Regions from separate parts of the Pantoea cypripedii genome, predicted to be linked through region 2. Evidence: riboswitches for the same ligand, from Rfam matches in the RefSeq annotation. Region 2 holds a riboswitch; the other holds the start of a gene.

Region 1 (19,406 bases), on a different contig from region 2:
GCGGCGAAGGTGATTGACGCCACCGGTAGCCCGGCGGCGATGAACGGCGCGGTGAAACTGATTCGTCACGGTGGCACCATCGTGTATGTCGGCCTGCACAAAGGCGATTTGGTGATCCCGGATACCGAGTTCCACAAAAAGGAAACCACGCTGATGGGCAGCCGTAACGCCACGCGCGAAGATTTCGATAAAGTGCGCGAACTGATGGCAACGGGTCAGCTACGTGCCGACATGATGCTCAATCGACATTATGATTTCTCCACCCTGGCGGAAACCTTTGAACCTGACGTGATTAACAACCGCGAGTTAATCAAAGGTGTTATCCACTTCGCGCGATAAATCGCGCCGCTACAAAAGCGTTAAGCCTGCAAGGTGGCGAAAAAGTGCTGGCGCACCGCGTCAGCTTCTACCCCCAGACACAGGCGTTGTGCACGCAACCCGGCGAAAGGGTCATGACGAGAGGCGAGGGCGTTCAGGCGGCGCAGCGTTTGGCCGCTGCTGATGCCCTCGGTCACCACCCGTACCGGCGCTTCCGTCAGGTGGAAAGCATGTGGCAGCGCCAGCCAGGAAAGGGTTAGCGTGTCGTGCAGCGCCATGCCATCAAACCCTTCCTTCTCAAGGCTATACGCCAGATACGGACGGCAGATGGCGCTCAGCACCGGCTGATTGAGCTGCCGTACTTCTGCGCCGGTAATCAACACCTTATGGGTGACATCCAGCGGCACCACCACCACCGGCAGCTGTGATGCCAGCACCTGATCGGCGGCATGCGGGTCCTTCCAGATATTGAATTCCGCGAAAGGCGTGACGTTACCGCTGTGGCCGTCGGTGCCAAACGCACCGCCCATAATCACCAGTTCTTTCACCAGCGGAATAATATCCGGTGCCTGATTAATCGCGCTGGCGATATTGGTCAGCGGACCAATCGCCACCAGGGTAATGGCGTGAGGACGGGCGCGCACGCTGTCGATAATAAATTGCACCGCGCTGGGGGCCTGGTCGCTATGGGGATTGGTAAAGGCATCGCCCAGACCATCTTCGCCATGCAGACGCGCCGGTGCCGATGGCGCCAGCGCCAGTGGACGCGAACAGCCACGATAGACCGGCGCATCAATCCCCATCTTCTCGCAAAACAGCCGGGCATTTTTTACCGCCTGACCCACCGCAACATTGCCAAACACCGTGGTGATGCCCAGCAAATGCTGAGTGCGCGCGGCATAGGCCAGCGCAAAGGCGTCATCCACGCCGATATCAGTATCAAAAATCAGGGTGCGCATTGGGATCTCCAGTTCGTTTTCTGGCAAGGTAAAACAAAAATGGGTGATTGCGAAGGCGCTATTTACGGGGCCTTTTATCCAACACCTTGTTGCCAGTCACATATTGTCTGCCAGCATCAGCCAGCGTATTATCTTCCGCCTAAGGTGATGGCGTGCCACCTTTCCCAACCGCCGTTCTGGCAACAGACGGCTGATGACGCCTGACAACACTCGTATCCCTGCGCGGGAGACGGCGGTGTGTCAGGTGTTTTTCTGTCCTGCCGCGGCCCTGCGCGTTTCTAATCTCAGGAGCTACAAACTTATGCTGAAGTCGCTATTGGCTGTCATGCTGGGCGGTGCGGTGGGTTGTTCACTGCGTTGGCTGATTTCTCTCCGATTCAATACATTGTTTCCCAATTTGCCACCCGGCACCCTGCTGGTTAACCTGGTGGGCGGATTTATCATTGGCGCAGCGCTGGCATATTTTATCAGAAACCCGCATCTCGACCCGATGTGGAAGCTGCTGATTGTCACTGGCCTGTGTGGCGGTCTCACCACGTTTTCCACCTTCTCCGCAGAAATAGTGGTGTTGTTGCAGACCGGTAAATATTTCTGGGCCATGTCGAGTGTGATGGTGCATGTGATCGGCTCCCTGCTGATGACCTTCGCCGGTTTCACCGTCGTCAATCTGCTGGGATAAACAGCACGCTTGAAATAACCATTAAGAGGTAGATACTGGTCAGAGTTCTGTGCGCGTGACGCACAGAATTTGTCACCGATTTATCCGGACGATTAAGGAGCCCGTTGATGAGTAGTCACCCCAAATTCCTTAACCTGGTGTTGTTAAACGGTGAGCCAGAACAGAAACTGCGCGCGGCGCGTGCGGCTGGCTTTGATCAGGTGGAAATCTGGCGTGAAGATGTGCAGGCCAGCGCGCAGGGTACATTGGCGCTGGCGCAATTGGCCGCAGAGCAGCAACTCCGATTTACCAATTTGCAGGTGTTACGCGACTTCACCGGTGCGCCGGATCGTGAACGTCTGCAAAAGCGCGAAGAACTGCGTCAGTTTATTCAGATTGCCCAGGCGCTGGGTTGCGACACTATCCAGGCTCCGGCCACCACGCGGGAAGATTGCCTGGCCGAGCGTATTGATGAAGATCTGCGCTGGATGGCCTCGGAAGCGGCACGTCACAAGATGCGGATCATGTATGAGCCAATGGCGTGGTGCAGTGTCGATAACACCCTGCCGCTGGCGTGGGAACGGCTGCAACGGCTGGATCAACCCAATATTGGCCTGGTGGTCGATCTGTTCCACATCTGCGCCCTGGGGGGCGACGCTGCCCAGCTCGATGGTATCCCCGCCGATCGTATCTATGAAGTTCAGCTGTGCGATATGGCGGTGCTGCCGCCGCAGAATAAAGACGCCATTATCGATATGGCACGCCACCAGCGTTTACTGCCTGGCGACGGTATTATCGAGGTGGAGCGTTTTGTCGATAAGTTGAAAAGCGCGGGCTATAACGGCCCGGTCGGCATTGAAGTGTTTAACGATGCATTAAAAGCGCAGCCACCGGCTGTGGCTGCACAACAGGCCTGGGCTGCGCTGAATCGCTACTGGCCTTAATCCTGCAAGCATTGGGCGATAAAGGCGGCGGCTTCCATCGCGCCCTGCGACGAAATGGTATGACCGGTGGTCGGTTCGAAGCGAGTCTCCACCGTCACACCGGCAGATTTCAGGCGCAGCGCGGCAGATTCGCTTTCGGTCCACGGGATCACCCCGTCAGCATGGCCGTGAATCAGCAGGGCGGGCGTATGCGGTTGCGGTGTCAAGGCACCATCGAACGCCAGACGTCCCGAGAACGCCACCACGCCGGCCAGCGGATGGCGGCCTGAGGCCAGCGCATCAAGCGCCATGATCGAACCCTGCGAGAATCCCACCAGAATCACTTTATCCCAGGCATCGGTAAACCCATGCTGCGCCATCAGCGGTAGCAGCGTGGCATCAAACGCGGCCCGCGCTTCACGGACCCGCGCCGGACGATTTTCCGTGGTGACGCCGTTCAGGCTGAACCACTGATAACCCATACCGTGTTCAAACGGCATCGGGGCATTCGGCGAGGCGAACGCCACATCCGGTAACACGCTGGCCCAGTGCTGGCCGAGTCCCGCCAGGTCAGCGCCATTGCTGCCGACGCCGTGCAGAAAAATCACTAACGCTTTTGCCATCTTGCTGCTCCTTAAAAACCGTATTCCGCCAAATCCGGGCCAACCGGCACAATACCATTCGGATTCAGTGCCTTGATTGAATAGTAACCCTGTTTGATATGGTCGATATTCACTGTCTGACGCACGCCAGAAACTGCCAGCATACTCTTCAGGTAACGATTGAGTTGCGGATAGTCGCGCAGGCGACGCAGGTTGCATTTGAACAGCCCGTGGTACGCGGCGTCAAAGCGGATCAGCGTGACAAACAGGCGGATATCCGCTTCCGTCAGCTGCTCGCCCAGCAGGAAGGTACGCCCGTCACTCAGCCGTTCTTCCAGCTCATCCAGCTGGCTGAAGACATCATGAAACGCCTGCTGGTAGCTGATTTGCGTGGTGGCGAAACCGGTGCGATACACGCCGTTATTCAGACGCGGATAGATCGATTCATTCAGGGCGTCGATCTCGCTTTGCAGATCCGCCGGATAAAGATCGATGCTGTTATCGGCCAGGGATCCAAAGCCGCTGTTCAGCATACGCAGAATATCGGCGGATTCGTTATTCACGATGGTCTGGGTCTTTTTATCCCACAACACCGGTACGGTGGCGCGGCCAGTGAAATCAGCAGCGGCGCGGGTATAGAGTTCATGCAGGTATTCGGCGTTGTTCAGGGTATCGCGATTGGCACCGGGATAATCGCCAAAATGCCAGCCCTGCTCACCGAGCTGTGGTTCCACCACCGATACGCTAATCACCTGCTCCAGCCCTTTCAGGCTGCGGGCAATCAGGGTGCGTGAGGCCCACGGACAAATCAGCGCCACATACAGATGATAGCGATCCGGCTCGGCGGCAAATTCGGTCGATCCGTCGCTGCTGATCCAGTGACGAAAACTGGATGTCTGACGGACAAAGCCGCCCTGTTTATCGGTGGCCTGCACCGGGTGCCACTCTGCGCTCCACTTACCGTTTACCAACATCGCTCTGCTCCTCTGTGGTGATGCTGGTTAGCTTACCCGTTGAGCAGATGGGTGATAATCCGGGCAAAATGGCTTTTATTCCTTCCAATATGGAAGGAATCAGCCCGGCGGATGATGACGGAAATGATCGGCCAGGAAGTCGATCAACAGGCGGGTTTTCTGTGCCAGATGACGGGCGTGCGGGTAGAGGGCAAACAGGCCGAGCGGTGGAGTGGCGAAGGCATCGAGCAGCGAGACGATCTCACCGCGCTGCAAGGCCGGGGCGGCGATAAAACCCGGCAGACGTGCAATGCCCAGCCCGGCCAGTGCCGCCTGCATACAGGCTTCGGTATTGGAAAAACACAACCGACCGCGAATCGGCATATTGACGCTATCGCCGCATGGCGTGACGAACGGCCAGTGCCAGGGATCGCGGAAGTTGGTGTCACTGATACATTGATGAGCCGCCAGATCGCGCCAGTGCTGCGGCGTGCCGTGCTGTTGCAGATAGCCGGGTGAGGCCGCCACGCGTACCGGCACATCACCCAGGCGACGGGCAATCAGGCTGCTGTCGTCCAGCTTACCGATGCGAATCGCCATATCGAACCCTTCATCGACGATATTCACTGCACGATCGGAGAAGTTCACGTCCAGTTCAATCAACGGATAGGTACGGGCAAACTCCACCAGCACGCTGGCGAGCACGGCGGTGCCGAAGGTGCCGGGTGCGCTGATTTTCAGGCGGCCGGTGGGGGTGGTGGCGCTTTCGCGCACCGTGGCATCCAGCGTATCAAAGGCTTCCAGCAGGCTTTTCACCCGTTCGTAATAGGCCCGGCCCACTTCGGTGGGGGACAGCGCACGCGTGCTGCGTTTGAACAGCTGCACGCCGAGCTCCTGCTCCAGTTTTGACACCAGCTTCGAGGCCTGGCCGCTGCTGGTGCCGAGGCGTGCGGCGGCACCGGCAAAGCTGCCGACTTCCAGCACGGCAACAAACATGCGGTCACAATCAAGACGATCCATGGCGTTTCCTGACGGCGTAAAAAGCCAGAGTATAAAACGGTTGGCATTCGGTGCGCTGCACCTTTTCCCCGCTGGCAAAACCTGTTTGACTACAGGTTCGCCTTTAATCTGGCCGGGAGCCGTGGATGTCTTTGCTTCACCTGTCATCGCTGGCGGACGTCAGCGCCGCCGCCTGGGATGCGTTATTACCTGACGATCAACCGTTTTTACGCCACGCTTTTCTGCTCACGCTGGAAGAGAGCGGCAGCGTGCGGCCGGAAAGCGGCTGGCAGCCGGATCACCTGATCTGGCGCGAACAGGGGGAAATCCGCGCGGCGCTGCCGGGTTATCGCAAACGCAACTCCTGGGGCGAATACGTGTTTGATCACGCGTGGGCCGATGCCTGCCAGCGGGCGGGCATTGCTTATTATCCCAAATGGCTTGGCGCGATTCCGTTCAGCCCGGTGACCGGCGCTCGGCTGCTGGGCGATGCCGCCAGCTTAATTGCCCAATTGCCGGATTATCTGCATCAGCACGGGCTTAGCAGCGCCCATATTAACTTCACCACGCCGCACGCCAATGGGCTGCTGGCACAGGCAGAGGACTGGTTGCCGCGCCTGGGTATTCAGTACCACTGGCACAATCGCGGCTACCGTGATTTCCAGGATTTCCTCGATACCCTGATGTCACGCAAGCGTAAACAGCTGCGCAAAGAGCGCGAGCAGGTTGCCAGCAGTGGTTTCGCCTTTGACTGGTATCGCGGCGATCAGCTGCGCGAAGACCAGTGGGATTTTGTCTACACCTGCTACGCCAACACCTATGCGGTGCGGGGTCAGCGGCCTTACCTGACGCGTGATTTCTTCAGCCTGCTGGCGGAGCGTATGCCGCACAGCATCCGCGTGTGCATCGCTTCATTGCAGGGGCAGCAGGCGGCGATGGCGTTCTGTCTGGTGGATAACAACACCCTGTATGGCCGCTACTGGGGTTGTCTGGCGGAGTTTGATCGGCTGCATTTCGAAACCTGTTTTTATCAGGGCATGGATTTCGCCATCGCGGAAGGGCTACAGCGTTTTGATGCGGGGGCGCAGGGCGAGCACAAGCTGGTGCGTGGTTTTGAGCCACAGCTGACCCACTCCTGGCACTATCTCAGCCATCCGGGATTGCGTGACGCAGTGGACGATTTTCTGCAACAGGAACGGGCAGGGATGCGCGCCTGGGCGGTGGAGGCGCGTGAATCCCTGCCATATCGACGCGGCGATTAATCCACGCCGACAAAACCACCGGTCTGATGCTGCCATAAGCGTGCATACAAACCCTGCTGGGTCAGCAATTCGCGGTGGTTGCCCATCTCGACAATTTCACCTTTCTCCAGCACCACCAGGCGATCCATTTTGGCGATAGTGGAGAGACGGTGGGCGATGGCAATCACCGTTTTGCCCTGCATTAAGGTTTCCAGACTTTCCTGAATCGCCGCTTCCACTTCGGAATCCAGTGCTGAGGTGGCTTCATCCATAATCAGGATCGGGGCATCTTTCAGCAGCACGCGGGCAATGGCGATACGCTGACGCTGGCCGCCAGACAGCTTCACGCCGCGTTCGCCGACGTGCGCATCCAGCCCGGTGCGGCCCTGCGGGTCGGACAGCAAGGGAATAAACTCGTCGGCGCGCGCGCGGTGAATCGCTTGTATCAGCTCCGCTTCGGTGGCATCCGGTCGGCCATACAACAGGTTTTCACGGATGGAACGGTGCAGCAGCGAGGTGTCCTGGGTGATCATGCCAATCTGGCCGCGCAGGCTTTCCTGGGTCACGTTGGCGATGTTCTGGTCGTCAATCATGATGCGGCCGCCATTGAGGTCGTACAGCCGCAGCAGCAGATTCACCAGGGTCGATTTCCCGGCACCCGACGGGCCGATCAGGCCGATTTTCTCCCCAGGTTTGATATTGAGGTTGAGACGATTGATCACCTGGCGGCCGCTACCGTAATCAAAACGCACGTCTTCATAGCGGATTTGGCCGCGCGTCACCTGAAGTTTCTTCGCGGCGGGGGCGTCCTGCACGCTGAGCGGCTGGGAGATGGTGTTCAGGCCATCCTGCACCATGCCGATATTTTCGAAGATGCCGTTGACCACCCACATGATCCAGCCTGACATATTCACCAGGCGTATCACCAGGCCGGTCGCTAGCGCAATGGCACCGACGCTAATCAGCGACTGGCTCCACAGCCACAGCGCCAGCCCGGAGGTGCTGACAATCAGCAGGCCATTCAGGCTCGACAGCGTGATATCCATGCTGGTGACCATGCGGCTGGCTTGCTGGGTTTTGTCGGTTTGCTCCTGAATCGCCTCGCGTGCATAACGTTTTTCGAGGTCGTTGTGGGCGAACAATTTGATGGTGGCAATGTTGGTATAGCCATCGACAATGGTGCCCATCAGCTTGGAACGCGCCTCCGATGAGGCCACCGAACGCTGCTTCACGCGTGGCACGAAGTAACGCAGCGACAGGCTATAGGCTACCAGCCAGATAATCAGCGGGATCATTAAACGCCAGTCGGCTTCGGCGAACAACACCAGCGAGGTGACGGCATAGATCAGCACATGCCAGATGGCATCCACCAGTTGCACCGCCGAATCGCGCAACGAGTTGCCGGTTTGCATAATGCGCTGGGCGATGCGCCCGGCAAAATCGTTCTGGAAGAAATTCAGGCTCTGGCGTAATACGTAGTTGTGATGCTGCCAGCGAATCATGCTGGTCATGCTGGGGTTGATACTCTGATGCACCAGCAGGTCGTGCACGGCAATCACGATTGGCCGCAGAATCAGTGCGACCACCGCCATCCACAGTAAAATCGGCCAGTTGTCGCTAAACAGCGTGGCGGGGGTGGAGTGGTTCACCAGATCGATAATACGGCTGAGATAGCTGAACAGCGCCACTTCGATCAGTGCCTGAGCCAGCCCGACAACCAGCAGAGCGATAAAACTCGGCCACACCTGGCGCAGATAGTAGAGATAAAACGGCCAGACAGTGGAAGGGGGAGAATCCGTTGGTGCATCCTGGAAAATATTGATAAAACGTTCAAAACGGCGATACAGCATAGCGTCACTCTTTCCGTCTCATAGAGTCTTTCAGCTTAGTGCAACTTAGGGAGAAAACCGATATGGAATTACTTATCCGTGGTCGTGAACCGCGCGATGCGGCAGCTTACCAGCGCCTTTATAGCCAGCCGGAGGTCTACCAATGGACCACGCAATTGCCCTATCCCAGCGTGGCGACCTGGGAGAAAAAGTTCGAGAAAATGGATGCGGACGGTTTTATCGCCTTTGTGGCCGAAATCGACGGCACCATGGTGGGAGAGCTGACGTTGTTTGTGGAGCATCGTCCCCGCACCCGTCACGGTATCAGCTTTGGTATCAGCGTTGACCCGGCGTTCAGCGGACGCGGCATCGGTGAGCAACTGATTCGTACTGGCATTGATTACGCCTTTAACTGGTTGGGCGTGCAGCGCGTTGAGCTGGAAGCGTTTCATGATAATCATCGCGCGCTGCGTCTTTACCAGCGTATCGGTTTTGAGCATGAAGGGGTGCGGCGCAAAGCCTGTCTGCGCAACGGTGAGTACCACGATATCGTGGTGATGTCGCTGCTGCGTCATCCCTGATTTTTTTGCGCGATAAATCGCGCCGTTACGGATTGTGCGGGCTGTAGCGGCGCGATTTATCGCGCATCTTTCCACCATTCCATTAGTACCCACATAGTTATCTAACGAAGTATTTTCCTCGACCTGGCGCACACTCCGTCACTTTGCTGCATGGAAATTCAGGGTTCTGTGCAGCACCGCACCCTTCTTTGTGGCATGCGCCAAATCTGGCGCGAAATTCACCGTGCAATTCCCCCATCCGCACAATGACCTCTACCGGCCTGGCTCTCTATATTTTCTCCACAGGGAAAATTAAGCGGTATTCCTGAAAACATCATTTCGGGGCAGGAGGCTCCCACAGCCAGGGAATTCACCTTATGTCGCAAGAAAAAAATCTTAACCGCACCAGTCATGTCCGCATCTGGATGCTGATGTTGATCCTGTTTCTTTCCGTGGTGGCCTATGCCGACCGCTCGATCCTGTCGATCTCCGGATCGGCGATCAAAGAGGAATTTGGCTTATCGGCGATCCAGCTCGGTCTGATCCTCTCTGCCTTTAGCTGGGCCTATGTGATCGGCCAGATCCCAGGAGGCTTGTTCCTCGACCGCTTCGGTACCAAAAAAGTCTACGGCGTAACGCTGGCGCTCTGGTCGCTCTCCACCATTGCGATGGGCTTTGTCGGCGAATTTTCCAGTGGTATGACGGCGGCATTAGCGCTGATGTTTGGGCTGCGTTTTGTTCTCGGCCTGATTGAAGCCCCCAGCTTTCCGGCCAATGCGCGCGTGGTGATTATGTGGTTCCCCAGCGCCGAGCGCGGGCGGGCATCGTCGCTGTTCAGTTCGGCGCAATACTTCGCCGTTGCCATCTTCTCACCGCTGTCGGGCTGGCTGGTGTCGCGCTACGGCTGGGAGTGGCCATTCTTCGTGCTCGGCGGTATTGGCGTGCTGGCGGTGTTTGTCTGGTCGGCCTTTATGCGTAGCCCGAAGCAGCACCCGCAGGTGTCGGCCAGCGAACTGCGTCATATTGTTGATGGCGGCGCGCTGGTGGATATCGATTCAGCACAAACGCTCAAGGCGCGTCCGGCGCTGAGTAAAGCCATGTTCAAAAAGCTGCTCAGCAACCGCATGCTGTGGTGCGCCTATATCGGCCAGTATTGCATCATCGCGCTGAGCTACTTTTTTATTACCTGGTTTCCCATCTACCTGGTGCAGGCGCGCGGCATGAATATTCTGGATGCCGGGTTTGCCACCATCGCCCCGGCGTTGTTCGGTTTTGCCGGGGGGATTTGCGGCGGCTACATTTCGGACAAACTGCTGGCGCGCGGCTGGAGCATCTCCTGGGCGCGTAAAACGCCTTATATCGTCGGGATGCTGATGGCCGCGACCTTGATCCTTGCCGCCGTGATCCCGAGCAACGCAGGCATTATCGCCATCATGTCATTCGCCTTTTTTGGCAAAGGCGTGGCGGCTGGGGCGGGGACCTGGACAGTGGTCAGCGATACCGCGCCAAAAGAAGCGGTGGGCCTGGCAGGATCCATCTTTAACGGCATCGGGAATATCGCGGGTTTCCTCACCCCCTTGCTGTTTGGCATCATCGTGGGTGTGACCGGCAGCTACAGCATCGGCCTGGTGTTTGTTGGTGCGCATTGCGTGGTGGCCGCGTTGCTGTTCTGGCTGGTGATGGGACCGATTGAGCGTGTCGGTGAGGAGCAGCAATCAACCGCCACAACCTATAAAAAACAGGGGAAAGAAGATGGTATCAAAGCAGTTTAAGGTGCTGATGAAGGGACCGTTATTACCCGCGCGCTTGCAGGATAATCTGGATGCGCATTTCACCACTTATCGCCTGTGGCAACAGGATGATCAGGCCGCCTGGCTGGCGCAGCATGGTGGGGAAATCGACGCGCTGGTGACCAGTGGCAACGCCTTGATGGGGGCCAGCGCTGAATTGATCAGCCAGCTTCCCAACCTGAAAGTGATTTGCAGCAATGGCGTGGGGTACGACGCTATCGATACCGTTGCAGCGCAGGCGCGCGGCATTGTGGTGACCAACACTCCCGGCGTGCTCAACGCCTGCGTTGCCGATACCGGCATGGCGTTGTTGCTAGATGTGGCGCGGCGCATCAGCGCGGCAGACCGCTACACGCGCGCTGGAAAATGGCAGAGCGAGGGCCGCTACCCGCTGACAACGAAATTAGGTGGCAAAGTGTGTGGCATTGTCGGGTTGGGTGGCATTGGCAAAGATCTGGCAAAGCGCGCCCAGGCCTTTGATATGGATATTCATTACTACAACCCGCGTTCACGCCCGGATGTGCCTTACACCCGTCACGACTCCCTGTTGTCACTGGCGCAGCGGGCGGATTTTCTGGTGCTGACGCTGCCAGGCGGCGCGGCAACGCATCATCTGGTGAATGCTGAGGTGTTGCGCGCGCTGGGGCCGCAGGGTTTTCTGATCAACATCGCGCGTGGCAGCGTGGTGGATGAGCAGGCGCTGATCGCCGCGCTGGAAGCCGGTGAGATCGCCGGAGCCGGGCTGGATGTTTTCGAACAGGAACCAGCGGTGCCGGAAGCGTTACGCCAGCGTGATGACGTGGTGATCACCCCTCATCTCGCCAGCAGCACCCATGAAACCATGGCGGCGATGGCGGACCTGGTATTCGAAAATCTGCTGGCGTTTGCCCAGGGAGAAGCGGTGCTGACCAGGGTGGTGTGACAGAAATCTGGAATCCGCCTCGACAATTCGCTATGATGTTAAATATTGCACTTGTGCACAGTGCGTGAGTGCAATAGATTTCTGCCCAGGTTTGTTCAGGACAGGGATCAACATGGCGGGTTCAATTATGAAAAAAACAATGAAACAGGCAATGCGTAAACCAACCAGTGTGGGTGATGTACTTCAGTACGAATTCCTCGAACCGCTGGGTCTCAGGGTCAATGATTTGGCCGATATGCTGAATGTGCACCGCAACACGGTCAGCGCGTTGGTGAATAACAATCGCAAGCTGACCACGGAGATGGCTTATCGGCTGGCGGTGGTTTTTGCCACCTCGGTGGATTTCTGGCTGAATCTGCAACGTCACCTTGATCAGTGGGAAGTCGAAAACGATGCGCGTACTCAGGAAGAGTTGAGTCGGGTCACACCCCTGGAAACCTTTCTCGCGCAGAGGCATGAGGTGGCGTGACGCCATAAATCGCACAAAACCGCCTGAAGAATTTTTGTTCAGCTGCCGATATCTCTCTACCATCCACTGATATTAAGGAGAGATATCGTGATAAAGCTGATTACCGTTGACGAACTGCGGCCGGGAATGTTTGTCCACAAACTGGAGGTTTGGTGGATCAAAGACAAACGCATTCGCAACCAGATGCTGATCACTGATAAACGCCAGATCGCCTGGATCCGCAACGAAGGGATCATGGAGGTGTGGATCGATCTTGATAAATCGGTGCAGGCACCGCAGAAGCCCCCTGAACCGAAGAAAGCGATCCCGCAAACCCCCTATTTTCATGAAATTGACCAGGCACAGGCTATCTTCACGCAGGGCAAACCCCAGGTGCTGGCGATGTTTAACGAAGCGCGCCTCGGGCAGGGCCTTAACCTCAACTCAACCCTCAACCTGGTGGATGAAATCGCCGGGTCACTCACCCGTGAACCCACGGCGCTACTCAGCATGGCGCGGCTGAAAAATCATGATGATTACACCTACCTGCATTCAATGGCGGTGTGCGGCCTGATGATCTCGCTGGGCAAAAAACTGGGACTGGATGAAGACCAGCAACGGCGGGTCGGTATGGGCGGTTTATTGCATGACGTGGGTAAAGCAGCGGTGCCGCTGGAAATTCTCAATAAGCCGGGCAGACTGACCCCGGAAGAGATGGCTATTATGCGCCAGCATCCGATTGTCGGCGCGCAGATGCTGATGGAAGCCGATGCCGATGAGGATTTGCTGGATATCACGCTGCATCATCATGAAAAAATCGATGGCAGTGGCTATCCACATGGTCTGAAAGGCGAGGAGATCACGCTCTACTCGCGTATGGCCGCGGTGTGCGACGTGTATGACGCCGTGACCTCAGATCGGCCCTACCGTAAAGGCTGGACCCCTGCCGAAGCGATGCACAAGATGCTGAGCTGGCGTGGTCACTTCGATAGCAAATTGCTGCAAACCTTTGTCCGATCCATCGGCATTTATCCGGTAGGTTCGCTGGTGCGGCTGGCTTCCGGACGGGTGGCGTTGGTGGTGCAGGCCGGGGAACAATCGCTGCTGAAGCCAAAAGTCCATGTCTTCTGGTCGCTGCATGCGCAGCGCGAAATCAAGCCAGAAGAACTCGATCTCGGCAATAGCTTTTGTACTGACAGCATCACCGGTGCGGAAGACAGCGGCCTGTGGGAAAACGTCGATCTTAATCGTATCTGGGCGCTGGAAAGCGCCTGATTTTCGACCATTTTTATACTTTTTTTACGCCCGACATCCGCCTTTTTACCCCTTCTTTATATCGCCACGCGCATGCTTGCAGCACAACCAAATCCTCTGGAGGTCGCTGTGAGTGTGGGCGTGATAACCGGCATCGTGCTGGTCTTTATATTACTGGGCTATCTGTTCTATGCCCTGCTTAACGCGGAGGCATTCTGATGGCTGCCAATGCATTTCTGCTGATTGCGGTTTACCTGCTGGTGCTGATGGTGCTGGCGCAACCGCTCGGACGTTTTATGGCGCTGATGATTGCCGATAAGCCGTTGCTGCCGCGCACCGAACGCGCGCTGTGGCGGCTTGCCGGTGCCGATGGCGAGGCGATGCGCTGGCCGCATTACCTGCTGGCGATTCTGCTGTTTAACGCGCTGGGTTTTGTCGTGCTGCTGGTGATTTTGCTGATGCAGGGCGCACTGCCGCTCAATCCGCAGCATCTGCCGGGACTCAGCTGGGATCTGGCGCTGAATACCGCGATTAGCTTTGTGACCAACACCAACTGGCAGGCATACAGCGGCGAAAGCACCATGAGTTACTTCAGCCAGATGGCTGGCTTAACGGTGCAAAACTTCCTGTCGGCAGCCACCGGTATCGCCGTGGCCTTTGCGCTGATTCGCGGTTTCGCCAATCGCTCGCTGGCCACGCTCGGTAACGCCTGGCGCGATTTGACCCGTATCACCGTTTACCTGTTGCTGCCGATCAGCCTGCTGATCGCGCTGTTTTACGTCAGCCAGGGCAGCATCCAGAGTTTTGAACCTTACCATGCGATCACCACGCTGGAAGGGGCGCAGCAGACGCTGCCGCTCGGCCCGGTGGCTTCGCAGGAAGCGATCAAAATGCTGGGCACCAACGGCGGCGGTTTCTTCAACGCCAACTCGGCGCATCCGTTCGAGAACCCCAATGCCCTGACCAACTTTGTCCAGATGCTGAGTATCTTCCTGATCCCGGCGGCGCTGTGCTTCGCCTTTGGGCAGCAGGTGGGCGATCGTCGTCAGGGTCATATGTTGTTGTGGGCGATGACGCTGATGTTTGTGCTGGCGGTGGTGACGGTGATGTGGGCGGAGTTGCGTGGTAACCCACATTTCCTCAGCCTCGGCGCGGACAGTGCCATCAACATGGAAGGCAAAGAGACGCGTTTTGGCATCCTCAACTCCAGCCTGTTTGCGGTGATCACCACGGCAGCCTCCTGCGGTGCGGTGAACGCGATGCATGACTCCTTTACGGCGCTGGGCGGCATGGTACCGATGTGGCTGATACAGCTGGGCGAAGTGGTGTTCGGCGGTGTGGGTGCCGGGTTGTACGGCATGCTGCTGTTCGTGCTGCTGGCGGTGTTTATCGCGGGCCTGATGATCGGTCGCACCCCGGAATTCCTCGGTAAGAAGATCGATGTGTGGGAAATGAAAATGACCGCGCTGGCGATCCTGGTAACGCCAACGCTGGTACTGATCGGCACCGCGCTGGCGATGATGACCGAAGCAGGCCGCGCAGGCATGGCGAACCCCGGCACGCACGGCTTCAGCGAAGTGCTCTACGCCGTCTCCTCTGCCGCTAACAACAACGGCAGCGCCTTTGCCGGTTTAAGCGCCAACACGCCGTTCTGGAACCTGCTGCTGGCGGTGTGCATGTTTGTCGGTCGCTTCGGCATCATCATCCCGGTGATGGCGATTGCCGGTTCGCTGGCGGTGAAAAAAGTGCAGCCGGTAGGCAACGGTACGCTGCCGACACACGGCCCGCTGTTTGTCGCCCTGCTGATTGGCACTGTGCTGCTGGTGGGTGCGCTGACCTTCATCCCCGCGCTGGCGCTCGGTCCGGTGGCGGAACATCTGCAATTAATTCAGGGATAACGGAATCATGAGTCGTCAACAACTGGCCCTGTTTGATGCGGCGCTGACACGCACCGCCATACTGGATGCGGTGAAAAAACTCGACCCGCGTGTGCAGTTTCGCAACCCGGTGATGTTTCTGGTGTGGCTCGGTAGCGTGCTGACCAGTGTGCTGGCTATCGGCATGGTCGCGGGTCAGCTCAGCGGTAGCGCCGGGTTTACCGCCGGTGTCGCGGTGTGGCTGTGGTTTACCGTACTGTTCGCCAACTTCGCCGAAGCGCTGGCAGAAGGGCGCAGCAAAGCGCAGGCCAACAGCCTGAAAGGGGTGAAAAAGAGCGTCGATGCGAAAAAACTGGCGGAGCCGCATTACGGTGCTGCCTGGAAAAACGCCCCAGCGGATAGCCTGCGTAAAGGCGATGTGGTGCTGGTGGAAGCCGGTGACATCATCCCGTGCGATGGCGAGGTGCTGGAAGGCGGGGCGTCGGTGGACGAAAGCGCTATCACCGGTGAATCGGCTCCGGTCATTCGTGAATCCGGCGGTGACTTTGCATCCGTGACCGGTGGTACCCGCATCCTTTCCGACTGGCTGGTGATTCAGTGCAGCGTCAATCCAGGGGAAACCTTCCTTGACCGCATGATCGCCATGGTGGAAGGCGCGAAACGCCGTAAAACCCCGAACGAAATCGCCCTGACCATTCTGCTGGTGTCGCTCACCATTGTGTTCCTGCTGGCGACGGTAACGCTGTGGCCGTTCTCCGCCTGGGGCGGCACCCCGGTCAGTATCACCGTGCTGGTGGCGCTGCTGGTGTGCCTGATCCCGACCACCATCGGTGGCCTGTTATCTGCCATCGGTGTGGCAGGGATGAGCCGAATGCTGGGCGCGAACGTGATCGCCACCAGTGGCCGTGCGGTGGAAGCGGCAGGTGACGTCGATGTGCTGATGCTGGATAAAACCGGCACCATCACCCTCGGCAACCGTCAGGCGACGCAATTTCTGCCCGCTCCCGGCGTCAGCGAACAGCAACTGGCCGATGCGGCACAGCTGGCGTCGCTGGCGGATGAAACGCCGGAAGGACGCAGCATCGTGGTGCTGGCGAAGCAGAAATTTAACCTGCGTGAACGCGATCTCAGCAGCATGGGGGCCAGTTTTATTCCGTTCTCCGCGCAAACCCGCATGAGTGGCGTCAACGTGCAGGATCGCCTGATTCGCAAAGGGGCGGTGGATGCGGTACGTCGCCACATTGAAGCCAGCAATGGCCGCTTCCCGGCTGAAGTCAACGCGGCGGTGGAAGAAGTGGCACGCGCCGGTGGTACGCCGCTGGTGGTGGCGGAAGGCGCGCAGGTGCTGGGCGTGGTGGCGCTGAAAGATATCGTGAAAGGCGGCATCAAAGAGCGTTTTGCCGAGCTGCGCAAAATGGGCATCAAAACCGTGATGATCACCGGCGATAACCCGTTAACCGCAGCGGCGATTGCCGCAGAAGCGGGTGTCGATGATTTTCTTTCGGAAGCAACGCCGGAAGCCAAACTGGCGCTGATTCGTCAGTATCAGGCGGAAGGACGCCTGGTGGCGATGACCGGCGACGGCACCAACGATGCCCCGGCGCTGGCGCAGGCCGACGTCGCGGTGGCGATGAACTCCGGTACCCAGGCGGCGAAAGAGGCGGGCAACATGGTCGACCTCGACTCCAACCCGACCAAGCTGCTGGAAGTGGTGCACATCGGCAAACAGATGCTGATGACGCGCGGTTCACTGACCACCTTCAGTATCGCCAACGATGTGGCGAAATACTTCGCCATCATTCCGGCAGCGTTTGCGGCGACCTATCCGCAACTGAATATGCTTAACGTGATGCAGCTGCATTCACCCAACTCCGCCATTTTGTCGGCGGTAATTTTTAACGCGCTGGTGATTGTGTTCCTGATCCCGCTGGCGCTGAAAGGGGTGAGCTACCGGCCACTGAGCGCTGCTGCGTTGCTGCGTCGTAACCTGTGGATTTACGGCGTAGGTGGGCTGGTGGTGCCGTTTATCGGTATTAAAGCGATTGATGTGCTGCTGACCGTATTCGGTCTGGCGTGAGGAGAAGAGAGATGAGTCAGTTACGTCCGGCTATTGTATTGTTAGTGCTGCTGACCGTGCTTACCGGCGCGGTGTATCCCCTGCTGACCACCGGGCTGGCGCAGTGGTGGTTTCCGGCGCAGGCCAATGGTTCGCTGCTGGAGCAGGATGGCGCGGTGCGCGGTTCGGCGCTGATTGGGCAGAACTTCAGCCAGCCCGGTCATTTCTGGGGCCGCCCGTCGGCCACCGGTGACAGCGCCTATAACCCGCAGGCCTCCAGCGGCAGCAACCTGGCCGGTAACAACCCGGCGCTGGATAAAGCGGTAGCGGAACGGGTTGCGGCGCTGCGTGCGGCGAATCCACAGGCACCGACGGCGGTGCCGGTGGATCTGGTGACGGCTTCTGCCAGCGGCCTCGACCCGGATATTTCACCTGAGGCCGCGTTGTGGCAGGCCCCGCGTATTGCGGCGGCGCGTCAGTTGCCGTTGCAGCAGGTGGAGGATTTGATTACGCGCCATACGCAACGTCCGCTGCTGCCGTTTATCGGTGAAGAGACGGTAAATGTGCTGCGATTGAATATGGCGCTGGATGCATTGAACGACTAATACATTGGCATGATCGTAGCGGCGCGATTTATCGCGCGTTTTTTCCGGCATCGCGCACGGAATTGCGCGATAAATCGCGCCGCTACGGGATCGGAGAATGAATGGATTGATGATGAACGACGAACTGCCTCGCCCTGATCCGGATGCGCTGCTGCTGAACCACAGCGACAGCCATCGCGGCAAACTCAAAATCTATTTTGGTGCCTGTGCGGGTGTCGGCAAAACCTTCGCCATGTTGCAGGAAGCCCAGCGCCTGCGCGCCCAGGGACTGGATGTGCTGGCAGGCGTGGTGGAAACCCACGGACGCGATGAAACCGCCGCCTTGCTCAAAGGTCTGGCGGTTTTGCCACGTCGGGCCACCGGTCGTTCACGCCATGCGGAGTTTGATTTGGATGCGGCGCTGGCACGCCATCCGGCGGTGATCCTGATGGACGAACTGGCGCATACCAATGTGCAGGGTTCGCGCCATCCCAAGCGCTGGCAGGATATCGAGGAACTGCTTGAGGCCGGTATCGACGTTATCACCACCGTGAATGTGCAGCATCTGGAAAGCCTCAATGATGTGGTGGGCGGAGTCACCGGTATTCAGGTACGTGAAACCGTGCCGGACCCCTTTTTTGATGCGGCGGATGAAGTGGTGCTGGTGGACCTGCCTCCCGACGACCTGCGTCAGCGGCTGAAGGAGGGCAAAGTTTACGTCGGCGATCGCGCCGAACGCGCCATCGAAAACTTCTTCCGTAAAGGCAACCTGTTTGCCCTGCGTGAGCTGGCATTGCGCCGCACCGCCGACCGGGTGGATGACCAGATGCGTGCCTGGCGCGATCAGCAGGGACGCGACAAAGTCTGGCACACGCGTGACGCCATTCTGCTGTGCATCGGCGATGACACCGGCAGTGAAAAGCTGGTGCGCACCGCTGCGCGACTGGCCGCGCGTCTCGGCAGCGAGTGGCATGCGGTATACGTTGAAACGCCGCGTCTGAATCGCCTGCCGGAAGCACGGCGGCGCGCCATTCTGCGCACGCTGCAACTGGCACAGGAGCTGGGGGCGGAAACCGCCACCCTGTCCGATCCTGATGAAGCACGTGCGGTGCTGCGTTACGCGCGTGAGCACAATCTCGGCAAAATCGTCACCGGTCGCCAGCCGCAACGCCGCTGGCGGCGCGACAGCTTTGCCCAACGTCTGGGCGAGCTGGGTCCGGATCTCGATCTGCTGGTGGTGGCGCTGGATGAGCCGGTGCGTGATGCGCCTGCCGCGTTGAACGGGCAGCGCGCCAGCGCGGAAAAATGGCGTATGCAGTTACGCGGCTGCCTGATGGCGCTGGTGCTGTGCATTCTGGTCACCTCAGCCGGGCGCTGGCTGCTGGTGGAATTCGATCCCGCCAACGGCGTGATGATTTATTTGCTGGCGGTGG
Region 2 (12,799 bases):
TTTCCGGTGCCTGCTCCCAGCGCAGCTGAATCCCCGCTGGCAGTTGCTGGTGCAGGCTATCAAGAAAGACCTTCAGATAATAACGCCGATAGAACCCGGCCAGGCCCAGTGTGGGTATTTCTATGGAATGCAGCGGTGGCTGAGCAACGCCCTGCACCGCCTGCACATAACGATCACGATCCGTGGCTGGCACCGTTGCCAGCAGCTTATCGAGCATAGTGATCTGCGAGGCAATCAGCGAAGCGGCGTCGTTGACTCTGGGCTTCTGGATAAAAACCAGAAACACCGTCAGCGTGGTGAATTGCGTCAATGTCACCAGCAAGATCAACAGGATGCTGTTACGTGCCAGCAGGGAGCGGGGCCAGAATTTTTTCACGTTTCACTATCGACAATCAGCATGTAACCCATGCCCCAGACGGTCTTCAGCCAGCGAGGCTCGGAAGGTTGCACTTCAAGTTGCTGGCGCAGGCGTAACATCTGCACATCGACGCTTCGATCCAGCGCTTCATACTCACGTCCTCTGGCGCGGTTCAGCAGATTTTCGCGGCTGATCGGCCGGTTGGGCGTGGTGGCTAACGCAATCAGCAAATTCATTTCGGCGGAATTCAGGGTCAGCCGCTGATCTTCACGGTAAAGCGTCTGACGGGTGATATCCAGGCGGTAAGGGCCAAAACAGACCTGTCCCGAACCGCTGGGCGTTTCGCCGCGCTGCAATTCCTGCCGCCGGAAGATGGCTTTAATACGCGCCACCAGCTCCTGCGGCAGGAAAGGCTTGGCGAGATAGTCATCAGCACCGGTTTCCAGACCAATCACCCGGTCGATCGGATCGCCACGCGCAGTGAGCATCAGGATAGGCAACGTGTATTTCGCCGCGCGCAGACGGCGGCACACGGACAGGCCATCTTCCGGTTCCATCATCAGATCCAGCACCAGCAAATCAAACGGCTCACGTTGCAAATACCGGTCGAGTCGGGCGCTATTTTCCGCCGTCCTGACCTCAAATCCCTGATCGCTTAAATAGCGTTGCAGCATGCTGCGCAGTTCATTTTCATCGTCCAGAACGAGGATTTTCTTCGCCTTATACTCGGTTTTCGCATCACTCATGGTCATTCACCCGATACAGAGGGCTGATGAACAGGCTTGCGTCGCGCCTGCCACGCCTCTTGTGCACGTTGCAAAACGACATAAAAACAAGGGACTAACAGGATGGCAAGCAAAGTTGCTGACAACATCCCCGAGAAAACGGTAATCCCCAATGATTTTCTGGCACTGGCGCTGGCACCGCTGGAAAAGATCAGCGGCACTACGCCCAGGGTAAATGCCAGCGACGTCATGATAATCGGCCGGAAACGCGTTCTGGCCGCCGTCAGTGCAGCGTCAATGATGCTGCTCCCGGCCAGACGCTGCTGGCGGGCATATTCGACAATCAGAATCGCATTTTTGGCGGCAAGCCCGGCCAGTAATAACACGCCAATCTGGGTATAAAGATTGTTAGCGATATTCAGCGCTAACAATGTGATCGCCGTACCTGATAAGGCAAGTGGGACACCAAGGATGACGCTGATGGGCAACCAGTAGCTTTCATATTGAGCCGCCAGCACCAGATAAACCAGCAGCAGCGACATGGCGAAGGCAATATAAATGCGGTTTCCGGCCACTTTTTCCTGATACGACATATCAGTCCACGACAGGCTGATATCCGGCGGCAGGGTGGCTTTCGCCAGTGTCTCCACCGCCTGCATCGCCGCCCCGCTGCTGTAACCTGGGGCGGGCATACCGGTAAGCGTGGCAGCCGGGTTGAGATTATATAAAGAAGCGACGGCTGGCCCCTGAGTCGGGGTGAAACTGACCAGTGTCGCCAGCGAAACCGGCTCACCGCTGGCATTTTTTACCGTCAGTGCAGAGATTTGCTGTTGCAGCAGCCGCTGATCTGACTGCGCCTGCACATACACTTTCACGCTATGGTTCTCGCGGGTGATTTGATTAACATAGCTGGCACCGAGGTATTGCTGCATTGCATCAAAGGCATCGCCGGGAGAGACACCCATCGCTGCCGCGCGCGTTCTGTCCAGCGTGACATTGATCTGCGGTACATCGGCACGCAGCGTGCTGAACATGCGCGACACTTGCGGCAGTGCCATCGCCTGCCGGGCAAAATTATCACTCACCTGCTGCAAATGCCGGTAATCACGTTGGCCGTCATTCTCGCTCAGGACCATCTGCATACCGCCACCGTTACCGACGCCCTGAATCGGCGGCGGCACAATCACCAGCGCGTTGGCATCAGGAATACCCGCCAGCTGTTTATTCAGATTGAGATAGATTGAACGCAGATCCTGGTTCCTGCCACGCTGATGCCAGGGTTTCAGGGTGATGTAAATCAGCGCCGCGTTGGACAGGGACGCATTATTGTCGAGTGGTGACAACCCGCCGATCACCACGACATGGTCTACTCCGGGCTGCTGATTCAGCAACCGTTCCACCTGTTGGGTCACGTTGGCGGTTTTTTCCAGTGAAGCGGCGTCCGGCAGTTGCAGCGACACCAGCAGATACCCCTGGTCTTCCAGCGGAATAAATCCGGTCGGAATTTTGAGGAAGGCGACTAACGCCAGCACGATCACCACCATGCCACCAATAAGCGCTGTTTTGCTGTGGCGGATTAAGCGGCGAACACCGTTGAGATAAACGTTCTCCAGCCAGGCGAAAACCTGATTGAACTTCCGGTAAATCCAGGGTTTGGTTCCCTGCTTCACTGGTCGCAGCCACTGTGCACTCTGCACCGGTTTCAGCGTCAGTGCATTAAGGGCGCTAAGCAAAGTGGTCACGGCAATCACCAGCGCAAACTGACGATACATCTGGCCGCTGAGGCCCGGTAAGAAACTCGCCGGGATATACACCGCCACCAGCACCAGCGTGATAGAAATGATCGGAGCCAGCAGCTGGCGCATGGCACGCAGCGTCGCCTCGCGCGGCGCATGTCCCTGTTCCATATGATGACTCACGCCTTCGACCACCACGATCGCATCATCAACCACGATACCGATCGCCAGCACGATGGCAAACAGCGTCAACAGATTGATGGAAAAACCCATCAGGTAGATAGCACCGAACGTGCCGATAATGGTGACCGGCACCGTGGTGGCGGGTACCAGCACGGCGCGCCAGTTTTGCAAAAATGCCACAATCACCAGTAAAACCAGCAGCCCGGCGATCAGCAAGGTGCTGTAGACATCATCGACTGAACTCTTAATAAAGGTTGTGGTGTCAAACGGCAGTGAATAGTGCATACCTGCGGGCAGTTGCGCAGACAATTTTTGCATCTCATCGGCGACCGCAGCGCCAACGTCCAGCGCGTTGGCATCCGGCAACTGTGAAATGGCAATCCCTGCCGCAGGTTTACCGTCCATGGTGAAAAACTGCGAATAACTCGATGAACCCAGCTCCGCATGGCCGACATCCTGTAAACGCACCAGCCTGCCGCCATCCGCGGTGCTGCTTTTAATCACGATCTGATTGAACTGGCTGGCATCGGTCAGCAAGCCATTAACGTTGAGCGTCAGTTGCATCTGCTGGCCGCTGTTGACGGGCGGCGCGCCCAACTGTCCGGCGCTGACGCTGCGGTTTTGCGCTTTGATGGCGTTGATCACGTCATCCGGTACCAGACCATATTGCTGCATACGCGCCGCATCCAGCCAGATGCGAATGCTGTAGTTTCCGGTACCAAACACCGTGACATCACCCACACCGGGTATACGCGCCAGTGCATCGCGCAGATGGTTGGTGGCGTAGTTGCTCAAAAACAGCGTGTCCTGCGCCGGGTCGGAAGATTGCAGGCTGTACATCTGCAAAATGGCCGTGGACCTTTTTCGCACCGTCACCCCCTGCTGCTGCACCGCATCAGGCAGCTGGGAGAGCGCAGCCTGCACGCGGTTTTGCACCAGGATCTGGGCCTCGTCGCTGTCGGTGCCGATGGCAAAGGTGATATTCAGGGTGTAAGTGCCATCATTACCGGTGGTCGATTTCATATACAACATGTTCTCGACACCGTTCACCTGCTGCTCGATAGGGAACGCCACCTGATCCTGCAATGTCTGCGCATTGGCGCCGGGATAGTGCGTCACCACCTGCACCGTCGGCGGCGTAATGGGGGGATACTGCGATACCGGTAACGCCCATAAAGCCACAGCACCGAGGATCAGGATAATCAATGACAGCACATTGGCGAAAACCGGTCGGTCGAGAAAGAACTTAATCATGCTGGCTTTGCGCCTCGTTGCTGACGTTCACCTTTTTCCCCACCAAATCCGGGCGAGCAAAGGTCAGGACGCGCTGTGTGTCGTCATTTGCGCTGAGTAAAATGACATGCTCACCGCTGCCGGGAGCCGTTTTAACGCTGAGGCGGCTGACCATGCCATCCGCAGAAACCGGGAAAACACTGTCACCCTGTACCGCCGTGGCCGGCAGCTGCAGCTGGCTCACCGGCGCTGCCGCATGCAAAGTGACCTGGACAAACATCCCCGGCAGCAGGCTAATCGGCGGCTGATGCAGGGTCGCACGCAGGGTGATATTTCCGCTGGCGCTGTCGAGCTGGTTATCGACAAAATCGATGGTGGTATGCAGCGGTTCACTCAGGCCAGGAATGGTGATATCCACTGGTTGATGAGCTGGTACATCACCGTGCGCCGCGATAATGCCAAAGCGCGTCGCGTCTGACTGATTAAGGCTGAAAGTGACATACAGCGGGTCGATCTTATTCAGCGTGGCTAACACGGTATTACCACTGGTGCCCACCAGATTACCGACATCGACGGTACGCCGCCCGATGCGTCCGGTGAAAGGCGCGGTAATGCGCGTATAACCGAGATTAATTTGTGCGATATCCCGCTGCGCCTGCGCCTGATCTCTGGCGGTTTGCGCGTCCTGCAAGGCGGACAAGGAGATAACGTGTGACGGATAGAGTGCCTGATCGCGGTCAGCTTCACGCTGAGCATTCACCAGCGCAGCCTGATCGGAATTAAACTGTGCCTGTAAGGCGGCCGGGTCTAGCGTAAATAACACTTGTCCGGCCTGCACCAGGTCGCCGTCTTTGAAATTGACCGATTGCAGCGTCGCGGCGACACGCGCTGCAATCTGCACCTGCTCAGAAGCGCCAAGTGTGCCGGTGACGGTGGTTGACGAGTCAAAGGTGAGTTTTTGCGGCATGCTCACCGACACCGCAGGAACCGGCTGCGGGAGAGCATTTTGCTGCGGTTTACACCCCGCCAGGACACAGCCTGCCATCAGCAATAGCCCATACCGGCACGCTGCACTTAGCGTCTTCATGGATAGCGCGTTCATCGGGTTGATTATTTTTTCGCCGCCATAAATGCACTGAGTTGCGAGAAGGTGATATAGCCTTTTTTCGCTGTATCTATTTCCGCAAAATGCTGAGCGACACGCGGCATACCCGCCTGCGCTTCTGCCAGGGTCAATTTGCCATCATGATTGGTATTTGCAGCATTGAAACGATCCTGTACCCGCTGCATAAATGCACCGGTCGGCGCTGCGCTGGCAGCACTGATAAAAACAAAACCTGCAACCAGCACCAGAAACTTTTTCATTTATTACCTCGATTTACCGTTAATTTGAGCGAATGGGGAAAAGCACAACTTCACGGGAAAAAGGATATAGAAAAGCCAGGCAGGAAGGGTTTCTGAATTGTTCCAGACTTATGTCATCGCATGTCATGAGGCAACTGACCGGACACCCGGTCAGGTCAGGACGCGCTGCGTCATCACATTGGCGGCGCTGTCCATGGAGTAGACGATCGGCACCCCGGTTGGCACATGCAATCGGGTAATCGCCTCGTCACTGAGTTTTTCGAGGAAGGTCATCAGCGCGCGGAGTGAATTAGCATGCGCCACAATTAACACCGTCTTACCGGCGCGTAGCTCAGGCACCACCACCTGTTGCCAGTAAGGAAGCACCCGATGCAGAGTCATGTACAGGCTCTCTCCGGCGGGCAAGTCTTGCAGGGCAATATGTCGATAGCGGGGATCGGTCTGTAGCCTGGCGGGCGCCTCTGCATCCACCGGTGGAACGCCGTGCAACGTTCTGCGCCAGCGGAAGACATTCTCCTCACCCAGGGTAGCGACGGTTGCAGCTTTATTCAGTCCCTGCAACGCCCCGTAGTGTCGTTCGTTAAGACGCCAGGTTTTGTCCACCGGCAGCCATGCGCGATCCAGCTGATCCAGCACACGCCAGGAGGTATGGATACAGCGAGTCATCACCGAGCTGCAAATATAATCAGGCATCAGTGAAGCTTGCCTGATTAGCGCGCCCGCCCGATCAGCCTCCTGATAACCCTGTGGCGTCAGCGGTACATCTGTCCAGCCGGTATAACGATTTTCAAGGTTCCACTGACTTTCGCCATGGCGTAATAAAATAAGCGTTGATGTATGCATGCTTAATCCCATAAGGGGCCGGGCCGTGAAGCCCGGCCTGTCATCAGGCGCGGCGGATAAACGCCCCCAGCCCGGCGTATTGAGCGTCCTGTCCAAGTTCCTGCTCAATACGCATTAGCTGATTATATTTTTCAACCCGCTCTCCGCGGCAAGGCGCGCCGGTTTTGAGATGTCCGGCTCGCAGCGCGACGGTCATATCCGCAATAAATGCATCGGTGGTTTCGCCACTTCGATGCGATATGAACGCCCCCCAGCCATGACGCTGGCACAGCGCAACGGCATCGAATGTCTCGCTCAACGTGCCTATCTGATTAAGCTTGATAAGTGCTGCGCTGGCGAGGTTTTCCTGTATCCCACGTTGGATGTATTTCACGTTGGTCACAAACAAATCATCGCCAACCAGTTCTGCCCGGCTTCCCAGCTGTTGATGGAGATATTTCCAGCCGCTCCAGTCGTCCTCGGCCAGACCATCTTCCAGCAACACAATCGGAAATTGATCCAGCAGCTCGCTATAATACGCCGTCATTTCTTTGGCGCTCAGCGCGGCATTTTCCGTGCGCAGATGATATTGGCCATCACGGTAAAACTCACTCGATGCCGGATCAATACAAATACTGATATCTTCACCGGGCCGGTAGCCCGCTTTCTCAATGGCCTGCACGATCAAGGTCAGTGGTTCGCGATTTGACGACACCGCAGGGGCAAAACCGCCTTCATCACCGACTCCGACGGAAAGGTTTTTTTCCAGCAGCAACTGACGGAGTGCCTGATAAACTTCACTGCCCTGACGCACCGCCTCCTTCAGACTCTCGGCACCATGCGGCGCTATCATGAACTCCTGAAAGTCGGCACCCTGCCCCCGTGCATGGACACCCCCGTTAATGATGTTCATACAGGGAACCGGCAACAGATTAGCACGCAGTCCGCCGAGGTAACGATATAACGGCTGACGTGTCGCCAGCGCTGCCAGCCTGGCGACGGCCAGCGATGCGCCGAGAATGGCATTGGCCCCTAACCGGCTTTTGTTTTCTGTTCCGTCCAGTTCCAGCATGACGTTATCAATGGCTCGCTGCTCACGCACATCGATATCGGCTAGCGCTGCACTGATTTCTCCGCAAACAGCCTGCACCGCATCTTGCACGCCTTTACCCCCATAACGCGAGTGATCGCCGTCCCGTCGTTCGTGGGCTTCGCGGGTTCCGGTACTGGCCCCCGAAGGGACGGAGGCTCGGGCCATCAGCCCATCGGTGGTAAACGCCTCGACTTCAACGGTCGGATTTCCGCGTGAATCAAGAATTTCACGCGCAGTCATTCTGTCGATATTAAAACTCATGTTTTTCTCCTGCTGTTCAGCTACGGGTGTGCTTAATCAGAACATCGACTGTCAGATGGTTGATGTACTCCAGTGAGCGTGATGCCAGTAGTCCCATGAAACGATTGCGATGTCCGGCAATCACCAGGTCAATACCCCGCTCTTTAATGCATTGCTCCACATCCTCGAATCGGTTGATTGTCACCAGCTCGCACGCGTCAACCACCACCGGCGCGGCCTTGACCAGTTCACTCAACAAAGATTTCGCCCTGATAATGGCTTGCGAAACCCTGTCATCCATGACGCTGTCGGAAACGTAATTCATTTCGCGATAGTCCTCGCTGATATGTGCCAGCGTGATTTTCATTCCTGTCTGCTGTGCCAGCACAGCAGCATGATTCAGCAGCAACGCACCGTCCTGCTGGTCATGAACCAGCACCAGCGCATGGGTATAAAATTTCATGCTTCACCCCGGCTTTGTTCGAGATGATGATGGAGCCAGGGCAACAGCTGTTTTTTCCTGCTGAGCATCCCCGGCAGTGAGCAGGGTCCGACATTTTTCAATGCCCGACCGGCAAAATAGAGCGTGGAAAAATTGTCGGTGATATCCGTCACCATCAGCACACCCAACCCCGCGCCGGACTGTGCGACTGTATTCTTCAGTTCCTCACAAAGCGCAGTAATCAGATGAGAAACCTGAGACGGGTTCATCACTTCGATTTGCGAAATGCGAACATCCGTACCCGCGATCACGAACGCTTTGAGGTCCTTCTCAAGCAGGTGCTGGGGTGACAGTCCGGCAAGGTCGGTTTTCGCGCTCAACAAATGACGGCCGAAGGTTTTACGATTAATGCCCGTTCGTACGCAGAGCTGGGTAACGGTGCGAATATCCTCTTCCGTCGTCGTTGGCGATTTCAGATTAACGGTGTCACTCAGGATGGCACCCAGCAGCAGAATGGCGTGAGATGAGGCCAGGCTGTTGCGATCGGCTTCATCCATTAACAGCCAGAGCACGGTAGCGCTGCTCCCTACCGGCTTTATCCAGACTTCTGGCGGTAACTGTGTCATCAAACCGCCCAGCCGATGGTGATCGATAATGCCGATAACGTTGCTTTGATGCAGATCGTCCGGCCCCTGAGCCGGTTCGGTGAAATCGACGAGCCAGACATCCTCGCCTTTCAGGGAAAGCGTGAGTCGTTCCGGCAGGGGTAAACCTGCTTCAGCGAAAATAAAACGTGTTTCCCGATTGGCCTCACCCGCACGCCATGCATGAGCGGGACGATGTTGCTGATTTAACCAGTAAGCGGTGACAACTGCCGTGCAGATGGCATCGCTGTCAGGATTGATATGGCCTGTAACATGTATCAAAGGAGGATCCCCGCAGCAGGAAGTATGCGGGCTGGGTGAATTCAGATCAGCCTGACATACCTCTCAAGTGATTAAGAGTCATATCAGGCGTCATCAGCCCCGAACGGGGCGGTTGTAGGAAGGTGGAACGCCATCACCTTTAAGGCCAGTCTAGAACAGGCGAATTTATTTGTCAGCCGATTCGTTTGCTGTTGCGGCTAAGTGCTGGATTGATAGCATGATTATGAATGGGTCATCAGCTGGAAAAGAAAAGGTGTTTGCGTTTGCTGGCAAACTTCGCTGCGCCAGCCGCTGCGATGCAGTATTTTTTCCAGCCCAGCGACATTCCCGGTTAGCCGCGCCATCAGCGGCGCGATCTGCCCACCATCAGCATCGAAGGAAACGTCCAACCCGGATCGTGACAGATATATCGCGTCGAGTTCGCCGTTGGTGACAACCGTATTACGCCCTGACCATTCTCTGTCGCTGAGCACCCTATAGACCCATTGCATTTGCTTCGCGGTTTCAATGGCGTAGGTCAGACGGAACAGGTCGTTCTGCTGGGACAATTCCCCCGTACAGGAGCGCCAAAGATAATCGAGTTTGTGTCGCAGTTTTGCTGCGGGTCCAAATGCCCGGCCCTGTTTCAACAACCATTGAATATCACTGGCAACTTCTCGGGGAAAACGATGCTGTTTCAGCGCGGTAGCCAGCCAGCGCGTCAGGAAAACATTTTCCTGGGATTCAGAACTGACCAACCCATCATGTCTCGCCAGTTCAAGAGCGATCAGAGCGCACCATGCCAGATGCCCGGTTTTTTCGGTTAAGGATTGCGTCATCACCGCAACATCTCCTTGTAATCCATGATTATTCCGTTGAGAGTTAGTGAAGTACAACTCACCTGAAATGTAAATAGTTTGTATCTAATTTGTTGTCTTGTGCCGATTTATCGCATGCCGCTTGCCGGCAGGAAAAGGAACCTCTGTCGCAGCTGGCCGTTATTTCCATTTTGACATCAGGTTTATCCTCCAGCGTCATAATCCTGCTGTTGTGCATTTTATTTTCGGGCAGATTCGGCGACGGTAATAACCTGCCCCTGTGAATTTTTGGACGCAGTAAGTTAAGAGGGTAAGCACAATACAGGACTGAAATTATCGTCAATATGCTGCCGAACTGAACTATAGTTCAACTCGCCCTAAAGGAAAGATGTATTTGCAATTACGTGATCGGATTTGAAACGGAGTAGAAAAGCGTAAGGATAAATTAAGAATTGTACCGATACCCCCGGCAAGTTTCTGAGTAAAGTAAATAATTCTTCATGGTGATGACAACATTTATGATAAAAACCCTCGTTGCCTCCCAAAAATAACCCTCGGTGTCATTATTTTTATAGTCAACGTTAAGTTTCCCCTTTTCCATAGTGACGCGTGAGTATATACTCATTTCACAGACTTATTTTAAATCTTAGTTTCGTCATACTTTACTCGTTCAACGACACCGTTTGGAGATTTCCATGAGTGATTCACTTAAGGCGCTAAATAACATTCGTACACTGCGTGCGCAGGCACGTGAACTGGCTCTGGCCGATCTGGAAGAAATGCTTGAGAAGTTCAGCGTTGTTGTTTCAGAACGTCGTGAAGAAAGCCATGCAGAAGAAGCTGCTGTACGTGAGAAAGCAGAGAAGCTGGCTAAATATCGTGAGTTGCTGCTGGAAGACGGTATCGACCCGAATGAATTACTGGGTTCTCTGTCGGGTGCAGGTAAACCACGCGCTAAACGTGCTCCGCGTCCGGCTAAGTATAAATATATTGAAGACGGTCAGGAAAAACACTGGACCGGTCAGGGTCGTACCCCTGCGGTCATTAAAGCTGCAATCGAAAGCGGTAAATCTCTGGATGATTTCCTGATTTAATCTCACGCTTTTTCAGTAAGTTAAAAACCATGCGGTGATTTCACACCGCATGGTTTTTCTATTGGTTACGTGTCGCCTCTTTCATCGATCTCACAAAAGAATAGAGCTCAGCCAACATCGTATCTGGCGCATTAATGTTGCGTTCTATTATTTTTACTACCGCAGAACCCGATATAACACCCGCAATGCCACTTTTCATCACTTCTCTGACTTGCGCTGGCATTGATATGCCAAAACCTAACATTGCTGGTGGGGCATTAAAGCGTCTGAGCGCTTCAAGGATATGTGGTGAGGGCAGACCCGCCTTATTTTCAACGCTGGTTACCCCGGCACGTGAAAGCAGATAAGTATAACCACCGCCATATCCTGATACTGCTTCTAAGGTAGCCATGTCAGCATTCGGTGGCGCAAAGAATACCGTAGAAATGCCACTGCTCTCAGCTGCTTCACGAAACTCTTTTGATTCCTCAACCGGAACATCGCCAATCAACACAGAATCCACCCCAGCCTGTGCACATCTTTTATAAAAATGGCTGATGCCGTTAGTGAACACCAGATTGGCATACATCAGCAGGCCGATCGGTATATGCGGATGGCGGGCGCGCAGACGGGTGAGAATATCAAAACAGGCAGCAGATGTTGCTCCCGCCTGTAATGCCCGAATCGCTGAGGCCTGGATAACCGGGCCATCGGCTAGTGGATCAGAAAAAGGAATACCCAACTCGACAGCGTCTGCACCAGCGTTGATCAATGTTTCTATAATTGCAAATGACAGTTCAGGATTGGGATCCCCAAGGGTAACATAGGGAACAAAAGCCCCTTCTTTATTCTGCTCCAGGCGATCAAACATAATTTTATAGCGATCCATCCACATACTCCTTTAAGGGTGAAAACCGGTTGCATCTTCGGAATATGAATCTGATATCACAACTTGTTTAAGTTTATGTGAAGGGAGCTTGCTTCCGCTGCGGCGTGAACTTACATCAACTCCCTGGCTTGTTCACAAATCAGCTGCCTCAACCATTGTTGTGCTTTGCTGGCATCGGATCGGCGGTGCCAAAGCAAATCAAACTGAATCTGAGGCATCTCAAGCGGGGGATTGAACATCAATACGTTTTCATTTTTTTCGCTGGCTAATGCGCTACGTTTCAACACCGTCGCAATATACTGCGTTTGCTGGATCACCCCAGCAACGGCGAACATAGAGGGCAATGTCAGACGCAGATCTCTGGTCAGTCCCATCACCTTAAGCCGTTCATCCACCAGCCCATAATGATTGCCTTCAGGCGAAACCAGGATATGGCCCGCCTTCAGATATGACTCCAGCGTCATCCCCTCACGGGCCGCTTCACCCTCCCGCTGGACCAGGGTGACAAACTCATCACGAATTAATGGCCGCGACAATATTCTGTTTTCAGATTTCGTCGGTGCGATGCCGATCACCAGGTCAATCTTGCCGCTATCCAGCATGGCAACAGATTCGTCCCGATCGATATAGGAATGCACATGAATCGTCACCCCTGGTGCCTGCTGATTGACCGCTTTCATGATGCCAGGCAGGAGCACCATCATCGGGTATTCAGACATCCCCAACGTGAATGACATACTTCTGTTTGCCGGGGAAAACACATCCGGAGCCAGCAGATGCGTCAGCTCCTCCAGCGCTTTAGACACGTGTAACCCAATTTCTTTTGCCCGCGCGGTCGGCAGCAGCCCTGAAGCGCTGCGAATAAACAGCGGATCGGCAAAATGTGTGCGTAAACGGGAAAGCGCAGCACTCATCGC

Evidence for each region. Region 2 has a riboswitch for fluoride ahead of HA50_RS24915 (DHHA2 domain-containing protein). Riboswitches for the same ligand answer to the same signal wherever they lie in the genome.
Region 1: it holds a riboswitch for fluoride, as region 2 does, so the genes downstream of both, crcB (fluoride efflux transporter CrcB) here and HA50_RS24915 (DHHA2 domain-containing protein) in region 2, are expected to answer to the same signal.

What each region holds. Positions count from the first base shown of each region.
Region 1 is NZ_MLJI01000001.1:4,201,181-4,220,586, reverse strand. It holds gene HA50_RS19765 (zinc-binding alcohol dehydrogenase family protein) at 1-339, shown strand, start outside; gene HA50_RS19760 (nucleoside hydrolase) at 360-1,277, opposite strand; fluoride riboswitch at 1,412-1,487, shown strand; gene crcB (fluoride efflux transporter CrcB) at 1,579-1,956, shown strand; gene HA50_RS19750 (sugar phosphate isomerase/epimerase family protein) at 2,064-2,879, shown strand; gene HA50_RS19745 (alpha/beta hydrolase) at 2,876-3,481, opposite strand; gene HA50_RS19740 (glutathione S-transferase family protein) at 3,493-4,434, opposite strand; gene HA50_RS19735 (LysR family transcriptional regulator) at 4,534-5,433, opposite strand; gene HA50_RS19730 (GNAT family N-acetyltransferase) at 5,559-6,674, shown strand; gene HA50_RS19725 (ABC transporter ATP-binding protein) at 6,671-8,503, opposite strand; gene HA50_RS19720 (GNAT family N-acetyltransferase) at 8,566-9,063, shown strand; gene HA50_RS19715 (MFS transporter) at 9,420-10,814, shown strand; gene HA50_RS19710 (2-hydroxyacid dehydrogenase) at 10,795-11,754, shown strand; gene HA50_RS19705 (HigA family addiction module antitoxin) at 11,894-12,223, shown strand; gene HA50_RS19700 (HD-GYP domain-containing protein) at 12,311-13,477, shown strand; gene kdpF (K(+)-transporting ATPase subunit F) at 13,586-13,675, shown strand; gene kdpA (potassium-transporting ATPase subunit KdpA) at 13,675-15,354, shown strand; gene kdpB (potassium-transporting ATPase subunit KdpB) at 15,362-17,410, shown strand; gene kdpC (potassium-transporting ATPase subunit KdpC) at 17,422-17,994, shown strand; gene kdpD (two-component system sensor histidine kinase KdpD) at 18,107-19,406, shown strand, end outside.
Region 2 is NZ_MLJI01000002.1:790,061-802,859, reverse strand. It holds gene HA50_RS24955 (ATP-binding protein) at 1-376, opposite strand, end outside; gene HA50_RS24950 (response regulator) at 373-1,104, opposite strand; gene HA50_RS24945 (efflux RND transporter permease subunit) at 1,107-4,256, opposite strand; gene HA50_RS24940 (efflux RND transporter periplasmic adaptor subunit) at 4,249-5,280, opposite strand; gene HA50_RS24935 (EF-hand domain-containing protein) at 5,346-5,600, opposite strand; gene HA50_RS24930 (2,3-bisphosphoglycerate-dependent phosphoglycerate mutase) at 5,751-6,443, opposite strand; gene eno (phosphopyruvate hydratase) at 6,487-7,776, opposite strand; gene HA50_RS24920 (universal stress protein) at 7,793-8,218, opposite strand; gene HA50_RS24915 (DHHA2 domain-containing protein) at 8,215-9,123, opposite strand; fluoride riboswitch at 9,201-9,270, opposite strand; gene HA50_RS24910 (DUF2913 family protein) at 9,345-9,941, opposite strand; gene HA50_RS24905 (H-NS family histone-like protein) at 10,616-11,014, shown strand; gene trpA (tryptophan synthase subunit alpha) at 11,073-11,882, opposite strand; gene HA50_RS24895 (LysR family transcriptional regulator) at 11,993-12,799, opposite strand, start outside.